DNA from 3 places in the Streptomyces sp. KPB2 genome. Region 3 is predicted to be linked to each of the others. Evidence: riboswitches for the same ligand, from Rfam matches in the RefSeq annotation. Region 3 holds a riboswitch; each other region holds the start of a gene.

Region 1 (7,081 bases), 1.6 Mb from region 3:
CAGCAGCAGCCGCTTCGGCTTGGTGTCCCCGAAGTCGATGGTCGCCTCGGCGTTGGACCCGGTGCCCTTGACCCCGACCACCGTGCCGAGCCCGAACTGGTCGTGCGTGACGCGGTCGCCGACCGCCAGCGAGACCGTCGGCTGCTCGGCGCCGGCCGACCGGCGGGTGGCGAAGCCGGACGCGCCCGACGCCGAGGAGCGGGACCGGGACGAGGACAGCGAGGCCGCCACGCCCGAGACCGGCGCGGAGGGCGCGGGGCCGTTCGCCCCGGTGCGCTTCCACTCCAGGTGGGGGGCCGGGATCTCCTCCAGGAACCGCGAGGGCGGGTTGTACGACGGCTGGCCCCAGGCGCTGCGCAGCGTCGACCGGGTCAGGTAGAGGCGTTCCCGGGCGCGGGTGATGCCGACGTAGGCGAGGCGCCGTTCCTCCTCCAGCTCCTTGGCCTGGCCGAGGGCGCGCATGTGCGGGAACACGCCGTCCTCCATGCCGGTGAGGAAGACGACCGGGAACTCCAGGCCCTTGGCGGTGTGCAGGGTCATCAGGGTGACGACGCCGTCGCCGTCCTCCTCGTCGGGGATCTGGTCGGAGTCCGCGACGAGCGCGACCTTCTCCAGGAAGTCGGCCAGCGTCCCGGCCTCCTCGCCCTCGGCCCGCTCCTGCTCGAACTCCAGGGCGACGGCCGCGAGTTCCTGGAGGTTCTCGATGCGGGTCTCGTCCTGCGGGTCGGTGGAGGCCTGCAGCTCCGCCAGGTACCCGGTGCGTTCGAGGATCGCCTCCAGGACGGTCGCCGGTCCGGCGCCGGACTCGACGATGGTACGGAGGTCCTCCATGAGCGTGTTGAACCGCTTGACGGCGTTCGCGGAGCGCGCGGCCATGCCGTACGCCTCGTCGACGCGCCTCAGCGCCTGCGGGAAGCTGATCTTCTCGCGCTGGGAGAGGGCGTCGATCATCGCCTCCGCGCGGTCGCCGATGCCGCGCTTGGGGACGTTGAGGATGCGGCGCAGTGGCACCGAGTCCTCCGGGTTGGCCAGCACCCGCAGGTAGGCCAGGACGTCCCGGACCTCCTTGCGCTCGTAGAAGCGGACGCCGCCGACGACCTTGTAGGGCAGGCCGGTGCGGATGAAGACCTCTTCGAAGACTCGGGACTGCGCGTTGGTCCGGTAGAAGACCGCGACGTCGCCGGCCTTGGCCTCGCCCGCGTCGGTGAGGCGGTCTATCTCGTCGGCGACGAACTGGGCCTCGTCGTGCTCGGTGTCGGCGACGTACCCGGTGATCTGCGCGCCACTGCCCTGGTTGGTCCACAGGTTCTTGGGCCGGCGGGACTCATTGCGCTCGATGACCGCGTTGGCGGCGCTGAGGATGGTCTGGGTGGAGCGGTAGTTCTGCTCCAGCAGGATCGTCGTCGCGTCCGGGTAGTCCTCCTCGAACTGGAGGATGTTGCGGATGGTGGCGCCGCGGAAGGCGTAGATCGACTGGTCGGCGTCGCCCACCACGCACAGCTCGGCGGGCGGCACCTCGGCCTCCGGCGGCACGTCGACGGGGTGCTCCGAGGCCCCGCCGACCAGTTCGCGCACCAGGGCGTACTGGGCGTGGTTGGTGTCCTGGTACTCGTCGACCAGGACGTGCCGGAAGCGGCGGCGGTAGTGCTCGGCGACGTCCGGGAAGGCGCGCAGCAGGTTGACCGTCGTCATGATCAGGTCGTCGAAGTCGAGGGCGTTGGCCTCGCGCAGCCGTGCCTGGTACATCGCGTAGGCCTGGGCGAGGGTCTTCTCGAAACCGTCGGCGGCCTGGGCGGCGAAGTCCTCCTCGTCGATCAGCTCGTTCTTCAGGTTGCTGATCTTCGCGCTGAAGGACTTCGGCGGGAAGCGCTTGGGGTCCAGGTCCAGGTCGCGGCAGACCAGCGCCATGAGCCGCTTGGAGTCGGCGGCGTCGTAGATCGAGAACGACGAGGTGAAGCCGAGCTTCTTCGACTCGCGGCGCAGGATGCGCACGCACGCGCTGTGGAAGGTCATCACCCACATCGCGTTGGCGCGCGGGCCGACGAGCTGCTCCACGCGCTCCTTCATCTCGCCTGCGGCCTTGTTGGTGAAGGTGATCGCCAGGATCTGGCCCGGGTGGACGTTCCGCTCGGCCAGCAGGTGGGCGATGCGGTGGGTGAGCACCCGGGTCTTGCCGGAGCCGGCACCGGCCACGATGAGCAGCGGGGAGCCGGAGTGGACGACGGCGGCGCGCTGGTTCTCGTTCAGCCCCTCCAGGAGCGCCGCGGCGTCCAGGGCGGGGCGCGGGGCGCCGTCCCGGTAGTGGGTGTCCCGGTCCGGGGGCACGTCGAACTTCCCGCCGAACAGATCGTGCGGAACCGGCTCCGGTCCGTGATCGTCCTCGGGCGGCGGCGGGGGTTCCTCCTCGTGACCCCGGGGGGTCTGGAGGCTCGCCAGGAAGCTGTCGTCAAAGAGGCTGCTCATCGCTCTCCGAGTCTAGGGCGCCGCACCGACAACCCGGTGCCACCCCGGAAAATGCGCACCGCCACCCGGCGCGGACACGCCCTGCGACCAGCGGAACCACGAAGAGTGACGCCCAGCACCGCCCCGGAGGCACCCCCGCGAAAGGTCACGAAAATGTATCGGGCATATCACCCACCAACCTTCACAGCGGCCACACGAGTTGGCTACGGTGCGGGGCAGGCCGCTCGACCCCCTCCGGCGAACCTCGCCGGGCCGCGCGGCCTCCGCCGAGTCCGGCCTGCCCGCACGGCACCGGAGCCGGGGACCCACCGAGACCTTGGGGTGAATCGGCCGCACCGCCCTCGACGAGACGAAGAGGGCGGGTCGCCGTAGGGCAACCCTTCCATGCCACACCGCCCGAACCCGACAGCTAACCCGGTAGGCGGAGCACTGGAAGGAGTCGCCTCCCTTGGCGTCGCACCGCAAGTCGCGTCCCACCGGCACCCGCGTCGCGGGCATACGGACCCCGGCCCTCGCCACCGCGGCCCTCACCTCCGTCGCCCTGCTGTCCCAGACGGCCCAGGCCACGCCGTCGGACGACCGGCCGACCCTCGAAGAGGTCGAGAAGAAGGTCGACGACCTGTACCGCCAGGCCGGGTCGGCGACCGAGAAGTACAACGCGGCCAAGGAGAAGACCTCCAAGCAGCGCAAGAAGGTCGACGGTCTCCTCGACGACGTCGCCAAGCGCACCCAGAAGCTCAACGACGCGCGCGCGGAGCTGGGTTCCTTCGCCTCCGCCCAGTACCGCACGGGCGCCGCGGTCCCGGAGACCGCGACCCTGCTGCTCGCGGACTCGCCGCAGGACTACTTCGACCAGAACCAGCTGATGGACCGGCTCACCGGCCGGCAGAAGAGTGCCGTGGACGACTACGTCACCCAGCAGTCCGAGACGATGAAGAAGCGCCGGGAGGCCACCGAGAGCCTCCAGACGCTCACCGAGTCGCAGAACGACCTCAAGACGGCCAAGTCGACCGTCCAGAAGAAGCTCGCCACCGCGCGCGAGCTGCTGTCGGAGCTGACCGCCGAGGAGAAGGCCCGGCTGGCGGCGATCGAGAAGAAGAAGCAGCAGGAGGCCGCCCGCAAGGCCGCCGAGCTGGCGAAGCAGCAGGCGGAGGAGGCGGCCGAGCGCAAGCGGCAGGAGGAGGCCGCCCAGCAGCAGGAGAGCGACGCCGGATCCGGGGGCACCTCGACCGGTACCGGTTCCTCGGACTCGTCGACGCCGGGCACCTCGACCGGCACCAAGGCCGACAAGGCGATCGCCTTCGCCCGCGCCCAGATCGGCAAGCCCTACGTCTGGGGCGCCACGGGCCCCGACTCCTACGACTGCTCGGGCCTCACCCAGGCCGCCTGGAAGGCCGCGGGCGTGACGCTGCCGCGCGTCACCTACGACCAGGTCAACGCCGGCACGACCGTCCCCGTCTCCCAGGCACAACCCGGTGACCTGGTCTTCTTCTACGACGACATCAGCCACGTCGGCCTGTACATCGGCGACGGCATGATGATCCACGCCCCCAAGCCGGGCGCGTACGTCCGCGAGGAGTCCATCTTCTACGACGGCGAGTCGTCGATCTACAGCGTGGTGCGCCCCGCCTGACCAGCACGGTTCTCTACCATCGTGGTCATGCCATCGGCCACCCACCACCCCTCCGCGCTGCGCACCTGGCTGGCGCGGCGTCCACCGGCGGCCGGGGCCGCGGTGATGGCGACCGGCATCGTGTCGGTCGCCCTGCATCTGACGGGCCGCGAGGTCCTGTCCCGGATCGCCCTGGCCCTGGCCTGTGTCGCCTGGCTGATACTGGCCGCGAACTTCGTCTACCTGCTGTTCGCGGACCGGCCGCAGTGGGTCGAGCGGGCGGGGACGCCGGGCGCGCTGACGGCCGTCGCCGCGACGACCGTGGTCGGCACCCGTTTCTCGCTGCTGGGCTGGTCGCTGCCGGCGGCGGTGCTGCTGGTGCTGGCGGCCGTGCTGTGGCCGTGGCTGCTGCTCCTGGTGGTGCGGCACTGGGGGCGGAGGATGCCCGGGGCGGTGTTCCTGGGCTGCGTGGCGACGGAAGGGCTCGCCGTGCTCGCCGCGACGCTGGCCGCGGCCACCTCGACGCCCTGGCTGGCGCACGCGGCGCTGGTGCCGTTCTGGCTGGGGATCGTGCTCTATCTGATCGCGCTGTTCCGCTTCGACCTGCGGCAGGTGGCCCGGGGCTCCGGGGACCACTGGGTGGCGGGCGGCGCCCTCGCCATCTCGGCCCTCGCCGGGGCCAAGCTGCTCGCGGCGGCCGGGACCGGCATGTACCTGTGGAACGCCGACGACCAGGCCGTCCTGCACGACCTGACCGTCTTCCTGCTCGCCCTCGACCTCGCCTGGTACGCCGTGCTGCTGGCCGCCGAGATCGCCTGGCCGCGTCTCGGCTACGACGTACGCCGCTGGTCGACGGTCTTCCCGCTCGGCATGACGGCGGCGGCGACGCTGTCGGTGTCCGCCGTCGTCGACGTCCCGTGGCTGGACGCGCCGGGCCGGGCGCTGCTGTGGATCGCGGTGGCCGGTTGGCTGGCGGTCGCCACGGGGGCGGTCGTCCGGGCCCGCTCCGGGCTGCGGTCCGCGGCAGCGGGCTCCGGGGCCGGGGTCAGGTCCACAGCACCGCGATGAAGACGTTCACCAGGGTCAGCCCGCCCACCAGGCCGAACAGCGGCTTCTCCACCTTCTCCTCGTCGCGCTTCACGTAGACCAGGCCGAGGATCACGATCAGCACGGCGAGCTTCACGCCCATCTTGACGTTGTCCACGGAGTAGTCCTGGGCCTGGTTGAGGCCGATCAGGACGGCACCGGTGACCAGCATCGTCAGCGCGCCGTGCAGCATCGCGGGGGTGAACCGGGCCGCGCCCCGGCCCATCGCCTTCATCTGGGTCAGGAAGCCGCCGAGGAGCGCGGCGATACCGATGATGTGCAGGCCGACGAAGATGTGGATGAGTACGTCCATGAGGCCGGAGCCTAATGAGCACCCGAACGCGCCCGGACACCGGCCCGCCCCGTCCGCCCGGGCGCCCCATAACAGCTCCCGTCCCCCGCCCGCCTCCGGATCCGTCCTATCGGTCATCACCCAGCGTGAAGAAGACGGCCTCCGGAGCGATCGGTGATCACATACGGTCGCCGCCCGATCCCCTCCCGCCACTTCCGCGCATCCCGTCACCGGACCGTTACCGACGCGCCTAGCGTCCTGGCCCAGGCAGCCGGAGCGAACCGGAGCCGACCCGGCGCGGACCGGGTCGAGTCGTACGGAAGGACGTGGATCGCAGGTGGGAACGCACCGCAGGCCGCGACAGCGCGCGAAGGGCGGCGGCAGAGCCCGGACGGCGGCCACGATCACCCTCGCGGGGGCGGCCACCGCGACGGGCCTGGGCGGGACGACCGTGCAGGCCGCTCCGCAGCCGACGGCGGCGCAGGTCAGGGCCAAGGTGGACAAGCTCTACCAGGAGGCCGAGGTGGCCACGGAGAAGTACAACGGCGCTAAGGAGAAGGCGGACGCCGCCGAACAGCGCCTGGAGGACCTGCGGGACGAGGCCGCCCGCAAGGAGGACCGGCTGAACTCGGCCCGGGAGGCGCTGGGTTCGGTCGCGGCGGCGCAGTACCGCAGCGGCGGCCTGGACCCGGCGCTGCAACTGGCGCTCTCCTCCGACCCGGACCGGTACCTCGACGGCGCCGCCTTCGCCGAGCGCGCGGGCAGCCGGCAGCGGGCCGAGGTGGGCCGCGTACGCAAGGAGCTGCGCGACATCGAGCAACTGCGCGGCGCCGCCCGCATCGAGGTGACCTCGCTGAAGTCACGCCGGGCGGAGCTGAAACGTCACCGCGAGACCGTCACCGGCAAACTGGCGGAGGCCCGCCGCCTGCTCTCCCGGCTGACCGCCGAGGAACGCGCCGGCGTCGGCACGGGAACGGGGCAGCGCGCCTCCCGCGCCTCTTCTTCCGGCCCCAGGGAGGGCCTGTCGGCCTCCACCCAGGCGCCCAACTCCCGGGCGGCGGCGGCCGTCGCCTACGCCTACCAGAAGCTCGGCAGCCCCTACGTGTGGGGCGCGACCGGCCCGAACGCCTTCGACTGCTCGGGCCTCACCCAGGCCGCCTACCGCGCCGCAGGGGTCTCCCTCCCCCGCACCACCTACGCCCAGATCGACGCGGGCCGCCGCGTCTCACGGTCCGAGCTTCTCCCGGGCGACCTGGTCTTCTTCTACTCGGGCATCAGCCACGTCGGCATCTACGTCGGCAACGGCCGGATGATCCACGCCCCGAACCCGTCGGCCCCGGTCCGCGTCGCCCCGGTCGACGAGATGCCGTTCGCGGGGGCTGCGCGGGTGGTGTGAGACGCCGCGCCGCAGGGCCGTCACACCAGCCGGCGTGCCGTCGCCCAGCGGGTCAGTTCGTGGCGGTTGGAGAGCTGGAGCTTGCGGAGGACCGCCGAGACGTGGGACTCGACCGTCTTGACCGAGATGTAGAGCTGCTTGGCGATCTCCTTGTAAGCGTAGCCGCGGGCGATCAGGCGCAGTACCTCGCGCTCGCGCTGGGTGAGGCGGTCGAGGTCCTCGTCGACCGGAG
Region 2 (7,081 bases), 2.8 Mb from region 3:
CGGTCGGTGCCGAACTTCTTCGCCACCGCGGCCAGTTCGGCCGAGACCAGCTTGCGCAGCTCCGCGTCCGAGTCGAGGATCCGGGTCAGCTCCTCGATCTCCGCGTTCAGCCGGTCCTTCTCGGACTCCAGCTCGATGCGGTCGTACTTGGTGAGCCGGCGCAGCGGTGTGTCCAGGATGTACTGCGTCTGGACGTCGCTCAGCGAGAAGCGCTCCATCAGCCGCTGCTTGGCCTGGGCGGAGTTCTCGCTGGAGCGGATGAGCCGGATGACCTCGTCGATGTCGACCAGGGCGGTGAGCAGGCCCTCCACCAGGTGCAGCCGGTCGCGCTTCTTGCTGCGGCGGAACTCGCTGCGGCGCCTGACGACGGTGAAGCGGTGGTCGAGATAGACCTCCAGCAGCTCCTTGAGGCCCAGGGTGAGGGGCTGGCCGTCCACCAGGGCGACGTTGTTGATGCCGAAGGACTCCTCCATGGCCGTCAGCTTGTAGAGCTGCTCCAGGACCGCCTCGGGCACGAAGCCGTTCTTGATCTCGATGACCAGGCGCAGTCCGTGCTCGCGGTCGGTCAGGTCCTTGACGTCCGCGATGCCCTGGAGCTTCTTCGAGCCGACCAGGTCCTTGATCTTCGAGATGACCTTCTCGGGGCCGACCGCGAAGGGCAGCTCGGTGACGACGAGACCCTTGCGGCGGGCCGTCACCGTCTCCACCGAGACCGTCGCGCGGATCTTGAAGGTGCCGCGCCCCGTCTCGTACGCGTCCCGGATGCCGGGCAGGCCGACGATGCGGCCGCCGGTGGGCAGGTCGGGGCCCGGCACGTGCTTCATCAGCGCGTCCAGGTCGGCGTTCGGGTACCGGATCAGGTGCCGGGCCGCCGCGATCACCTCGCGCAGGTTGTGCGGCGGCATGTTCGTCGCCATGCCGACCGCGATGCCCGAGGCGCCGTTGACCAGCAGGTTCGGGAAGGCGGCGGGCAGCGCCACCGGTTCCTGCTCCTGGCCGTCGTAGTTGGGGGCGAAGTCGACGGTGTCCTCGTCGATGGACTCCGTCATCAGGCCCGCGGCCTCGTCCATGCGGCACTCGGTGTACCGCATGGCGGCCGGCGGGTCGTCGTTGCCCAGCGAGCCGAAGTTGCCGTGGCCGTCCACCAGGGGGACGCGCATCGAGAACGGCTGGGCCATGCGCACGAGCGCGTCGTAGATCGACGCGTCGCCGTGCGGGTGCAGCTTGCCCATGACCTCGCCGACGACGCGGGCGCACTTCACGTAGCCGCGCTCGGGCCGCAGGCCCATCTCGTTCATCTGGTAGACGATGCGGCGGTGCACCGGCTTGAGGCCGTCGCGGGCGTCCGGCAGCGCACGGGAGTAGATGACCGAGTACGCGTACTCGAGGAAGGAGCCCTGCATCTCGTCGACGACGTCGATGTCGAGGATCTTCTCCTCGTACGAGTCGTCGGGCGGCGGGGTCTTCGTACTACGGCGGGCCATCGCTGCCGGCTCCTTGCTGAAGCGTGAACGGTGAACTGACGCCGTCCATTGTGGACTGCGGCACTGACAGCGACCGACCAGGACCCGTCACGGGCTGCCCGGCCCGGCGCTGCCCGCAGAGTACGCCCTCGTGCCGCGGCACCGTCCGCGCAGCCGTCCCCGGCGGCCCGTCAACCGCCTGCTCGCTCTCGGCGTACGAGCTCCGGGAACTCCACCGGCGGCCCGCACGCTTGCATACAGTGGCAGGATCGGCGGAATTCCGCAGTTCCGCCCGCTGATTCCACCCGGTGGTTCACCCAGTGATCCCACCAGATATTTCGCGATCGAAGGGACGTACATGCCCATGGGTCACACGGCCACAGCCCAGGCAGGCTCCGGCGGCCTGACAGCGACCGAGCACCGCCTGGCCAACGGCCTGCGCGTGGTGCTCTCCGAGGACCACCTGACCCCGGTCGCGGCGGTGTGCCTCTGGTACGACGTCGGTTCGCGCCACGAGGTCAAGGGACGCACCGGCCTGGCTCACCTTTTCGAGCACCTCATGTTCCAGGGCTCCGCCCAGGTCAAGGGCAACGGCCACTTCGAGCTGGTGCAGGGCGCCGGCGGCTCGCTCAACGGCACCACCAGCTTCGAGCGGACCAACTACTTCGAGACCATGCCCGCCCACCAGCTGGAGCTCGCCCTCTGGCTGGAGGCCGACCGCATGGGCTCCCTGCTGGCCGCCCTGGACGAGGAGTCCATGGAGAACCAGCGCGACGTCGTCAAGAACGAACGCCGTCAGCGCTACGACAACGTTCCCTACGGCACGGCCTTCGAGAAGCTGACCGCCCTCGCCTACCCGGAGGGCCACCCCTACCACCACACGCCGATCGGCTCGATGGCCGACCTGGACGCGGCGACCCTGGAGGACGCGCGCGCGTTCTTCCGCACCTACTACGCGCCGAACAACGCGGTGCTGTCGGTCGTCGGCGACATCGACCCCGAGCGGACGCTGGCCTGGATCGAGAAGTACTTCGGCTCCATCGCCTCCCACGACGGCAAGCAGCCGCCCCGGGACGGTTCGCTGCCCGACGTCATGGGCGAGCAGCTGCGCGAGGTCGTCGAGGAGGAGGTCCCGGCCCGCGCCCTGATGGCCGCCTACCGCCTCCCCGAGGACGGCACGCGCGCGTGCGACGCGGCCGACCTCGCCCTGACCGTCCTGGGCGGCGGCGAGTCGTCCCGTCTCTACAACCGGCTGGTGCGCCGCGACCGTACGGCCGTGGCCGCCGGGTTCGGCCTGCTGCGCCTCGCCGGAGCCCCCTCCCTGGGGTGGCTGGACGTGAAGACGTCGGGCGACGTCGAGGTGCCGGTCATCGAGACCGCCGTCGACGAGGAGCTGGCCCGGTTCGCCGAGGAGGGCCCCACGGCCGAGGAGATGGAGCGCGCTCAGGCCCAGCTCGAGCGGGAGTGGCTGGACCGCCTGGGCACGGTCGCCGGCCGCGCCGACGAACTGTGCCGGTACGCCGTCCTGTTCGGCGACCCGCAGCTCGCCCTCACCGCCGTGCAGCGGGTGCTGGAGGTGACCGCCGAGGAGGTCCAGGAGGTCGCCAAGGCCCGCCTGCGTCCCGACAACCGCGCGGTGCTCGTCTACGAGCCCACCGCCCCGGCCGACGAGACCGACGCCGACCCGACCGACGCCACCGACGAGAACGAGGAGGCGGCCAAGTGACCGAGCTCGCCACCATGGACTTCCACGCACAGCCGCAGGCCGGCGAGCCCAAGCCGTGGGCCTTCCCGGCCCCCGAGCGCGGCAGCCTCGACAACGGGCTCACCGTGCTGCGCTGCCACCGCCCCGGCCAGCAGGTCGTCGCCGTCGAGGTGCTCCTCGACGCGCCCCTGGACGCCGAGCCGGCCGGTCTCGACGGCGTCGCCACCATCATGGCGCGCGCCTTCTCCGAGGGCACCGACAAGCACTCCGCCGAGGACTTCGCCGCCGAGCTGGAGCGCTGCGGCGCCACCCTGGACGCGCACGCCGACCACCCCGGTGTCCGACTGAGCCTGGAGGTGCCCGCCTCGCGCCTGGCCAAGGCGCTCGGCCTGCTCGCCGACGCCCTCAGGGCGCCCGCCTTCGCGGACGGCGAGGTCGAACGGCTGGTGCGCAACCGGCTCGACGAGATCCCGCACGAGCTGGCCAACCCCTCCCGCCGGGCCGCGAAGGAACTCTCCAAGGAGCTGTTCCCGGCCGACTCGCGCATGTCGCGCCCGCGCCAGGGCACCGAGGAGACCGTCGCGGCCGTCGACTCGGCCGCCGTACGCGCCTTCTACGAGCGGCACGTCCGCCCCGCCACCGCCACCGCGGTGGTCGTCGGCGACCTCACCGGCGTCGACCTGGACGCGCTGCTCGGCGACACCCTGGGCGCGTGGACCGGTTCGGCCGCCGAGCCGCGCCCCGTGCCCCCGGTGACCGCCGACGACCGGGGCAGGGTCGTCATCGTGGACCGTCCCGGCGCCGTCCAGACGCAGCTGCTGATCGGCCGCACCGGAGCCGACCGGCACGACCGCGTGTGGCCCGCCCAGGTGCTCGGCACGTACTGCCTCGGCGGCACCCTCACCTCGCGCCTGGACCGCGTCCTGCGCGAGGAGAAGGGATACACCTACGGCGTACGGGCGTTCGGCCAGGTCCTGCGGTCCGCGCCGGACGGCACGGGCGCCGCGATGCTCGCCATCAGCGGCTCCGTCGACACCCCCAACACCGGTCCCGCCCTGGAGGACCTGTGGACGGTGCTGCGCAAGCTCGCCGCGGAGGGGCTCACCGACGCCGAGCGCGACGTGGCCGTGCAGAACCTGGTGGGTGTGGCGCCGCTCAAGTACGAGACGGCGGCGGCCGTGGCGGACACGCTCGCCGACCAGGTCGAGCAGCACCTGCCCGACGACTTCCAGGCGACGCTCTACCGTCAACTCGCCGCCACGGGCACCGTGGAGGCCACGGCGGCGGTCGTGAACGCCTTCCCGGTGGACCGCCTCGTGACGGTCCTCGTCGGCGACGCGGCGCAGATCAAGGAGCCCGTCGAGGCCCTCGGCATCGGTGAAGTCACCGTGGTGGCGGCCGAGTAGCGGCACGCGCGTGGGGCGGCCCTGGTGACCGGAGTGTCACCAGGGCCGCCGTATGTCCGGATTGGGGGAGTGGCTGCCCGTCTGCCCTGTGGCGTGCGCTACAAAAAGCCTGTTGCGTTTGAGGATTGAACACAGCCGCGTTTAGCGTCTTCCGGGCTGTTCGTCAGGCAGTGCGCCGCACCCGCGGCACCGGACAGTCATCGCCGAGTCCCCGTACGGCGCGAGCCAGGGGAGCCGGGGACCCAACGCAGTCCCTGGGGTGAATCGGACGCCCGCGCGCGCAGCGAGGGGGTCCGTAGGAGACCTTCCACCTCCGAACCCGTCAGCTAACCCGGTAGGCGAGAGGGAAGGAAAGGACAAGCCTCTACATGGCGTTCACGCGCGCCACCGGGAAGCACCGCCGTCCCAGTCGGGTGCACCGCACCACCGCCCGCGCGGCGGGAGTCGCGGCCCTCGCCACCACCGGCGTCGTCGGCACCCTCGCGGCTCCGGCGCTCGCCGCCGAGCCCGAGGTGGAGCAGAGCGGGCTCACCCCGGTCGTCACCATCGGCGACTCCGTAGCCGACGAGATCGACGCCCAGGCCGTCGCCCAGAAGCAGGCGGCCGTGGACGCCGCCGCCCGCGAGGCGGCCCGGGAAGCGGCCCGCGAGCGGGCGGCCGAGGCGGCCAAGGAGGCGCGCGAGGCCAAGGAGCGCGCCGCCCGGGAGGCGGAGCGCAAGCGCCTCAACACCTTCGTCGCGCCGATCACGGCCTCCTACGTCTCCACCGCCTACCAGGCCGGCAGCTCCCTGTGGTCCTCCGGCAGCCACACCGGGATCGACTTCCACGCCTCCAGCGGCACGACCGTGCACGCAGTGGGCGTCGGCACCGTCGTCGAGGCCGGCTGGGGCGGGGCGTACGGCAACCAGGTCGTGATCAAGATGCACGACGGCACGTACACGCAGTACGGGCACCTGTCCTCCATCGGCGTCTCGGTCGGCCAGTCGGTGGAGCCCGGCCAGCAGATCGGCCTCTCCGGGGCCACCGGCAACGTCACCGGACCGCACCTGCACTTCGAGGCCCGCACGAGCCCCGAATACGGCTCGGACATGGACCCCGTCGCCTACCTCCGCTCGCACGGCGTGAACGTCTGACGGCCGCATCCGAAAAGCCCCGCCTCCTTGAGTCGGGGCTTTTCGCATTCCATATTCGCTTGATTGGCCTAGAGTCGCTGAACATGCGTCCATCGTCGACGTTTCAGGGATCAAGGCGGAGGTCGGTCATGCGTATTCCGGCGCATTCTGTGTGTACGGCGATCCGGGACGACATCGTCGCCGGCGTCCACGGACGCGGGAGCCGGCTCACCGAGGAAATCCTCGCCCGCCGCTACGGCGTCTCGCGCGTCCCCGTGCGCGAGGCCCTGCGCACGCTGGAGGCGGAGGGCTTCGTGGTGACCCGGCGGCACGCGGGCGCCTGCGTCGCGGAACCGACCGAGCAGGAGGCCGCCGACCTGCTGGAGACCCGCGCTCTCCTGGAGCCGCTCGGTGCCTCCCGGGCCGCCCGGCGGCGCACCGAGGCCCACCTCAGGGTGTTGCGCGGCCTGGTCAGGCTGGGCCAGGAGCGGGCCGGGCAGAGCGACGGGGAGGATCTGCGCCCGCTGGGCGGCTGGTTCCACGAGACCCTCGCCCGGGCGGCGGGCAGCCCCTCCCTGGCCGCACTCCTGACGCAACTGCGCCACAAGATCGCCTGGATGTACGTCCAGGAGGCCCCGGCCGGACCCGTGCAACACTGGGCGGAGCACGGCGCGATCGTCGACGCGGTGGCCCGGGGCGACAGCGAACGCGCCCGGGCGCTCATGACGCTGCACACCGAGCGGTCGACATCGGCGTACCGGCTGCGGTTCGCCTCCGGCAGCGGGCGGACGGAGCGCGTGAGGAATGCGCAACATTCCGTAAACACGGCGGTGCTGCCGAAGTAACACAAGTGCCGTAGAAAGGGGCGGGGAATTCCGGACCGCTTTTCCAGCGCTCGGAACGGAAAAGGAGAAAGGCCCGTCCGGTGGTACCGGCGGGCCTTTCGGTGCTGCTGTTCCTTTGTCCGTCAGACGGTCTCGGGAAGCTCCTCGAGCCCCTCGGCGACCAGCTTCGCCAGCCGGTCCAGGGCGGCCTCCGCGCCCTCGGCGTCGGAGGCGAGGACGATCTCCTCGCCACCCTGGGCGCCGAGGCCGAGGACGGCCAGCATGGAGGCCGCGTTGACGGGGGACCCGTCGGCCTTGGCGATCGTCACCGGGACGCCTGTGGCCGTGGCGGCTCGGACGAAGATGGAGGCGGGGCGGGCGTGGAGACCCTCGGCCCAGCCGACGTTGACGCGGCGCTCAGCCATGTGATGCTGCCCTTCAGGTGTTCAGAGGGGTTGAAGTTGTCTAGACCATGTTGTCTAGACCAGTTTCCCACATCGTGAAGCAAGCCGGGACGACCGCGTGTGCCGTCCCGTGCGGTGCCCGGACCGCGGCCTCGGTCCGGGATTCC
Region 3 (7,081 bases):
CGATCTGGTTGACCTTGACGAGCAGGGCGTTGGCCGAGTTCTCCTCGATGCCGCGGGCCAGGCGCTCCGGGTTGGTGACGAACAGGTCGTCGCCGACCAGCTGGACCTTGTCGCCGAGCTTGGCGGTGATGGTCTTCCAGCCGTCCCAGTCGTCCTCGAACAGCGGGTCCTCGATGGAGACCAGCGGGTACGCCTCGACCAGCTCGGCGTAGTACTCGGTCATCTCGGCGGCGGTGCGGTCCTTGCCCTCGAAGGTGTAGGAGCCGTCCTTGTAGAACTCGGACGCGGCGACGTCGAGCGCGAGGGCGATCTGCTCGCCCGGGGTGTAGCCGGCCTCCTTGATCGCCTCGAGGATGAGGTCGAGGGCCTCGCGGTTGGAGCCGAGGTTCGGGGCGAAGCCGCCCTCGTCGCCGAGGCCGGTGGCCAGGCCCTTGTTCTTCAGGACCTTCTTGAGGGTGTGGTAGACCTCGGCGCCCCAGCGCAGGGCCTCGGAGAAGGACTCCGCGCCGATCGGGGCGATCATGAACTCCTGGATGTCCACGTTGGAGTCGGCGTGCGAGCCGCCGTTCAGGATGTTCATCATCGGCACCGGCAGCAGGTGCGCGTTCGGGCCGCCCAGGTAGCGGAAGAGCGGCAGGTCGCTGGCCTCGGAGGCGGCGTGGGCGACGGCGAGGGAGACGCCGAGGATGGCGTTGGCGCCGAGCGAGCCCTTGTTGTCGGTGGCGTCCAGGTCGAACATGGCCTGGTCGATCAGGCGCTGCTCGGTGGCGTCGTAGCCGACCAGCTCCGGGCCGATCTGCTCGATGACGGCCAGGACGGCCTTCTCGACGCCCTTGCCGAGGTAACGGCCCGGGTCGCCGTCACGCAGTTCGATGGCCTCGAAGGCACCCGTGGAGGCGCCGGACGGAACGGCGGCACGACCCGTGCTGCCGTCGTCGAGGCCGACCTCGACCTCGACCGTGGGGTTGCCTCGGGAGTCCAGGATTTCCCGGGCTACGACGACGTCGATGGACGGCACGAGCATCTCCTTCTTCAATGTGACGCTTCGGTGTGACGCGCGGGTCCCGCGGGACCGCGGCGGCTCTGCGGGACCGAGCCTAACCGGCTCCGGGCGATCGGCCAGCCGATCGCCCACCCGCTGGACAGAACCGAGAGTAAATTGTTTCCGAACGGAACAAAGGCGGAATGTGAAAATCCCGCCCCGGTGCGTACGGGGGAACACGCACCGGGGCGGGAGTCGCGGGGGCCGCCGCTCCTTACTTCAGGTGCAGCTGCTGGCCCGGGTAGATCAGGTCGGCGTCGTCGACGATGTCGTCGTTCAGCTTGAACAGCTTCGCCCAGCCGCCCTTGACGTCGTGCTCCGCGGCGATCGAGCTGAGGGTGTCGCCCTTGACGACCTTGTACTCGCCGTCGCCCTTCTCGACCTTCTTGCCGGTCGGGGTGGTGACGGTCTTCTTGGCGGGCTTCTCGGCCTTCGGCTCGGCGGCCGGACGCTCGGAGGAGCGGGAGGCCTTCTGCTCGGTGGAGCGCTCGGCGGTGGAGCCGCCGCTCTGGCTCTGCGAGCTCTCGGAGCTGCCGGAACCGCTGTCCTCGGAGCCGCCACCGGTGTAGGCGGCGCCCGACAGGCCGGTGCCGCAGACCGGCCAGGCACCCTTGCCCTGGCCCGCGAGGACCTTCTCGGCGATCTCGATCTGCTGGGCCTTGCTCGCCTGGTCGGCGGTGGAGGCGTACTGCGTACCGCCGTAGGCGGCCCAGGTGGAGGCGGAGAACTGCAGACCGCCGTAGTAACCGTTGCCGGTGTTGATGGACCAGTTGCCGCCGGACTCGCACTGGGCGACGGCGTCCCACTCGGACGCGGTGGCGGCGGAGGCGTTGCCGGCCGCCATCAGCGGGGCGGCGACGGCGGCACCGGTCACGCCGGCGACGGCGATGACACGGGTGGCCTTGGACGGACGACGGTGCTTGCCCTTGCCGGAAAACAGCATGGTTGATCCCCTCACCGACGCCTGCGAGGTGAGCTGTCGGGTTCGGGCCGGTTGAGTTGCCCGGCCGGGTTCCTCGCGGAACTCGGCTTCACCCCTAGCCGCTCCGGCTCAACTGCCCGGTGCGGCACTTACCTTGGGTCCCCCGCTCCTGCCTGCGGCGCTTGACGCGACGACTGTTCCCGTACGGCCGCTGGCAGGATTCGGCGTTGCGGCTGTCGGGGCCCGCGGTGGCGAGCGGTCATGACCGTAGACACGCGCTCCGCGGATTTTCAAAGACGATCACGGCTTCTGAGACCTATCTCTCACGAGATCCAAAAGGGACATACAGTCTCTAACCGTGACGCGAACTCCCCCTACTTTTCGCCCGATTCGCCCGCGACCGTGAGCGTCTGACCGGGGAGGATGTGGTCCGGGTCGGCGCCGACGACGGTCTTGTTGTCGGCGTACAGCGCACGCCACCCGCCGTCGAGGTCAAGGGAGTCGGCGATGGCCCAGAGGTTGTCGCCGGAGCGGACGGTGTACGAGCCGTCCTCGACCTCTCGCGGTCCACCGTCGCGCGAGGCGTGCCGTCCCGCCGCGTCGCCCCCGCGGGCCTCGTCCGCGGCGCCCTCGTCCGCGCTGTCGCCACGGTGCCGGCCGGAGCCGGACGAGCCCTCGGTGCCCTGTCGTTCGGCACGGGCGCCGGAGTCGGATTCGGTGGATGTGTCCGACTTGGTGGAGGAACCCTCGTCACTCGACGAGCCCTCGGAGGAGGTGCCGGACGACGGGGAAGAAGAGGGCGAAGGGGACGAAGAGGGCGCCCCGGAAGCCGATTCGGAAGCCCCGCCCGCGTCGGCCGAGTCGGTCGCACCGGACGACCGGGAGGACCCCGACGACTCGGACGACTCGGGCGACTGCGACGACTCGGGCGCTTCGGTGGTCGTGGGAGAGGCGGACGATTCGGAACCGTCCGTCTTCCCCGACGTGTCCGAACCCTCCGACGCACCGTCACCGGACGCGTCCGAGCCGCTCGTGGCGCCCGAGTCGTTGCCGAGGCCGGCCAGGAGGCCGCAGGTCGGCCAGGCGGCGATGCCCTGGTCCGCGTGTATCTTCTCGGCGATCCGTATCTGCTGGGAGCGGCTGGCCTGGTCGGCGCTGGGCGCGTAGTCGAGGCCGCCGTACCGCTCCCAGGCATCCTGCGACAGCTGCAGGCCGCCGTAGTACCCGTTGCCGCTGTTCTGGCTCCAGGCGCCGCCGGTCTCGCACTCGGCCACCTGGTCCCAGGTCCCCGAGTCGGCCGCGTGGGCTCCGGTGGCGCCGAGCAGCGGGATCGCGATGGCGGAGCCGGTCACTCCGGCGGCGACGACCAGAGCGGGAGCCTGGCGGGGGCGACGGTGACGACCGTTCCCGGAGAGCATGCGACGACCTTTCACGAGACGACGGGGACCACGCGGCGGATGACGCTCGACACCACGTTGATCCGTGAACGTATAGGGAGATCATCGCTAGTCACAAGTTCATGCCGCGCAGATCACGTGAAGATCACAAAGTTGAGCGCGTGTCACTTTTGCGTCGGTGACCCGCCGTTGTCCGTCGATGACGCGGGCGGCGTGAACGACACGGGCAGGGTGCGCAGACCTCGCATGATGAGGCCGCCGCGCCACCGGAGTTCGGCCGGGTCCGCGGCGAGGCGGAGGTCCGGCAGCCGGGTGAGGAGCGTGGCCAGCGCCGTCTGCCCCTCCAGCCGCGCGAGCGGGGCGCCGAGGCAGTAGTGGATGCCGTGGCCGTACCCGAGGTGCTGGCTGTCGCGGCGGGCGAGGTCCAGGGTGTCCGGGTCGGTGAACCGCTCGGGGTCCCGGTCGGCGGCGGCGAGGACGACGAGGACGGGGTCGCCGGCCGCGACCTGCTGCCCGCCGATGGTGAGCGGCCGGGTGGCGAAGCGCCAGGTGGCCAGCTCCACCGGGCCGTCGTAGCGCAGGAGTTCCTCGACGCCGGTCTCCAGCAGGCCGCGCTCCCCGGCGGCGAGGGACGTCTGCAGCCGCTGCCGCTGCTCGGGGTGGGTGAGCAGGGCGTAGGTGCCGTTGCCGACGAGGTTGACCGTGGTCTCGAACCCTGCGAAGAGCAGGATGAAGGCCATGGCCGCGGCCTCGTTCTCGGTGAGGTGCTCGCCGTGGTCGGAGGCGCGGATCAGGCCGGAGATGAGGTCTTCGCCGGGAGCGGGCTCGGGCGGCAGGGCGGCGCGCTTGCGGTGGATGAGGTCGGCGAGGTAGCCGCGCATCTTCTTCACCGACCGCGCGACGCCGCCCCGTGGGCCTCCGCCGTGACGGATCATCATGCCCGCCCAGTCCCGGAAGTCGTCCTGGTCCTCGCGGGGGACGCCCAGGAGGTCGCAGATGGCGTAGATGGGCAGCGGGAAGGCGAACTCGTGGATCAGGTCGGCGGAACCGGTCTGCGCGAACCGGTCGATGAGGCCGTCGGCCAGCTCCTGCACCCGGGGGGCGAACTCGGCCACCCGGCGGGGTGTGAACGCCTTGCTGACCAGTCGGCGCAGCCGGGTGTGGTCCGGCGGGTCGATGTTCAGCAGATGGGTCATCAGCTCGGCCTTGCGCTCCCCGGGAATGCCGGTCTTGCCCTTGGCGTGCGCGGGCTCGTCGTGGTGCGCCGGGTTCTTGGACAGCCGGGGGTCGGCGAGGGCCTGCTTCGCGTCGGCGTACCGGGTGACCAGCCAGGCCTCCACCCCGCTGGGCAGCCGGGTGCGGTGCACGGGGGCGTGCTCGCGCAGCCAGGCGTAGGCGGGGTAGGGGTCGCTCGCGAACTCCCAGGTGAACAGCTCGGGGACCGGGGCGGAAGAGCTGCCGGTCATCCCTCGACCGCCCTGATGGCGTCCCGGTAGGTGCGGGCCGCCGCTCTCAGGGCCGCCTCCGGGTCGGTGCCCTCGGTCTCGGCGCGGGCGGCGAGGGCGAGGAGTTCGTAGCCGATGCCCTCGCCGGAGGGCAGGGGGACGTCGAGGTGCGCGGTGCGGACGCGGGAGTGGAGCTTGGCGGCGAGGGCGAGGCCGGGCTGGCCGAGGGGGACGCCCTCGGTGACCGAGGTGCGCTGCTTCTCGGCGGCCTTGGTGCGCAACCAGTGGGCGCGGACCTCCTCGGGGGTGTCGGCCCTCTCGTCGCCGAAGACGTGCGGGTGGCGGTGGACGAGTTTGTCGACGATGGTCCCGGCCACGTCGTCGACGGAGAACGGGGCGTCCGGGTCCTCCTCGGCGATGCGGGCGTGGAAGACGACCTGGAGGAGCACGTCGCCCAGCTCCTCGCGCAGTTCGTCGCGGTCGCCGTCCTCGATGGCCTCGACGAGTTCGTACGCCTCCTCGATGGCGTACTTGGCCAGGCCCTTGTGGGTGCGCTGCGAGGACCAGGGGCATTCCAGGCGGATGCGGTCCATGACCTGGACGAGGTCGAGCAGGCGGGCGCCCGGGAGGTCGTAGGAGGCCGGGAGCAGTTCGAGCTCGGGCATCCGGACGCGGCCGGAGCCGGCGAGGCGGGCGAGTCCGTCGGTGAGCGCGGGGTCGCCCTCGCCGGTGGCGACGACCACGACGGTGCGGCCGCCGGCGCAGGCCTCCACCAGTTCCTCGGCGGTGGGGGCCGCCTCGTCGACCCGTATGCCGGCCTCGCGCAGGTAGGGCAGCTGCGGGTGGGTGCCGTCGGCGCACAGGACGCGGTCGGCGGCGCGCAGGGCCTGCCAGGCGGGCCAGGACAGCAGGCCGGGGGCGACGCGGTGGCTGGTGGTGAGCAGGACGATGCGGCCCTGGTCGGGGGTGGTCGGGTCGGCGGTCTTCGCGTTCACTCTCCGAACCTAACGCACACCGCCGACGGCCCCCCGAGTTGTCCACAGGGGGCCGTATCCGTGCGGCTCGGGCGGTTACGCGGGCTGCTGGGCCCCGGCCGCCGCGATCTCCCGCACCCACGGCGTCCCGGTGTCGACGCGGCTGCTCTTCTGGACGTCCCAGGCGCCGTAGCGCGGGTTGAGGTCGATGTCGAGCTTCTTGGAAGCCTCGGACAGGGCCTGCCAGAACTCGGGCCGGCTGGTGTCGGTGCCGAGGCTCTGGGCGAGTTTCTGGGCCTCCAGCTGGACGCGGAGGTTGTCGTCGAGGCGCTCGGGGGCGACGTTGTACTGCTGGAGCCAGACCGTCTCCAGCTGCTCGGGGCTTCCGGCCTGGTCCTCGAGGCCGTCGCGCATGCCCTGCACCTCCTTGCGGCTGACGGTCACGCCGGCGTCCTGGGCGGCGCGGTGCAGGACCCGGTCGAGGACCATGGCGTGCAGGGTGTCGCGGGTGAGGGTGCCGGTCCTGGCGACGACCTGCTGGTACTGGGTGTCGTCCGGGACGGCGGCGCGCTGTGCCTCGCGCACCTCGTCGACGCGGTTCTCCAGCTGGGCGACGGTGATCCGCTGGTCGCCGACGACGGCCGCGGCGCCCGGGTGCGCGTCGTTGCCGCAGGCGGCGAGCAGGGGTGCCGCGGCGGCGATCGCGGCGGTGAGGAGAAGCGCGGAGCGACGGCGGCTGCGGCGGTGCAAGGGAACCTCCCGTTTGGAGATTGTGCGACGGTGCACAAAGTCTTGCGATGATCGATGTTAGGCAGTGGCCCGGCTCTGGCCAACCCATTGGACCAACGATTCATCGGGACTTCGGGCACCGCCTCGCGCCCGCCGCCGTCGGGGGTCGTCAGCCGTGCATCCGGCCGAGCCACTGGAGCGTGCGCCGGATGTCGGCGGCGAGCGGGTGGCCGGGGCCGTGGACGCGCTCCACGTCGTGCAGCAGCCGGGCCAGCGTGTCGTGGGCGGCGGCGCGGTCGCCGAGGGCGAGCAGGAGGTGGCCGATGCGGCGGCGCACGTCGTGGGCGAGGTCGGGGTCGCCGGCGACGTACTGGTTTTCGTAGTACGGCAGCAGCGCGCGGTACTCCGCGAGGGCGGCGGCAGGTTCACCGAGTTGTTCCAGGCACTGGGCGGCGTCGTAGCGGTGGCGCAGGGACTGCGGATCGGCCTGGCCGGCCTCGGCGGCGCGTTCGTCGGCGAGGCGGCGCAGTTCGGGCAGGGCGCGCCGGTACTGGCCGTCGTTCATGAGGGTC

What was found. A riboswitch is a leader RNA that binds a small molecule or an ion and turns the genes downstream of it on or off. The one in region 3 is predicted to bind cyclic di-AMP.
Positions count from the first base shown of each region.
Region 1: another riboswitch for cyclic di-AMP. It lies ahead of D1J63_RS14255 (NlpC/P60 family protein); the one in region 3 lies ahead of rpfA (resuscitation-promoting factor protein RpfA).
Region 2: another riboswitch for cyclic di-AMP. It lies ahead of D1J63_RS08955 (M23 family metallopeptidase); the one in region 3 lies ahead of rpfA (resuscitation-promoting factor protein RpfA).

Region 1 is NZ_CP034353.1:3,278,005-3,285,085, forward strand. Features, by position in the region: gene pcrA (DNA helicase PcrA) at 1-2,463, opposite strand, end outside; cyclic di-AMP (ydaO/yuaA leader) riboswitch at 2,718-2,904, shown strand; gene D1J63_RS14255 (NlpC/P60 family protein) at 2,912-4,096, shown strand; gene D1J63_RS14260 (tellurite resistance/C4-dicarboxylate transporter family protein) at 4,124-5,143, shown strand; gene D1J63_RS14265 (hypothetical protein) at 5,121-5,474, opposite strand; gene D1J63_RS14270 (C40 family peptidase) at 5,791-6,849, shown strand; gene D1J63_RS14275 (response regulator transcription factor) at 6,870-7,081, opposite strand, start outside.
Region 2 is NZ_CP034353.1:2,082,316-2,089,396, reverse strand. Features, by position in the region: gene D1J63_RS08970 (DNA topoisomerase IV subunit A) at 1-1,484, opposite strand, end outside; gene D1J63_RS08965 (pitrilysin family protein) at 1,822-3,189, shown strand; gene D1J63_RS08960 (pitrilysin family protein) at 3,186-4,574, shown strand; cyclic di-AMP (ydaO/yuaA leader) riboswitch at 4,766-4,930, shown strand; gene D1J63_RS08955 (M23 family metallopeptidase) at 4,943-5,707, shown strand; gene D1J63_RS08950 (GntR family transcriptional regulator) at 5,836-6,531, shown strand; gene D1J63_RS08945 (HPr family phosphocarrier protein) at 6,654-6,935, opposite strand.
Region 3 is NZ_CP034353.1:4,865,697-4,872,777, reverse strand. Features, by position in the region: gene eno (phosphopyruvate hydratase) at 1-1,018, opposite strand, end outside; gene rpfA (resuscitation-promoting factor protein RpfA) at 1,257-1,985, opposite strand; cyclic di-AMP (ydaO/yuaA leader) riboswitch at 1,989-2,155, opposite strand; gene D1J63_RS21940 (transglycosylase family protein) at 2,339-3,382, opposite strand; gene D1J63_RS21935 (cytochrome P450) at 3,526-4,827, opposite strand; gene D1J63_RS21930 (nucleoside triphosphate pyrophosphohydrolase) at 4,824-5,801, opposite strand; gene D1J63_RS21925 (SurA N-terminal domain-containing protein) at 5,877-6,530, opposite strand; gene pkaE (serine/threonine protein kinase PkaE) at 6,679-7,081, opposite strand, start outside.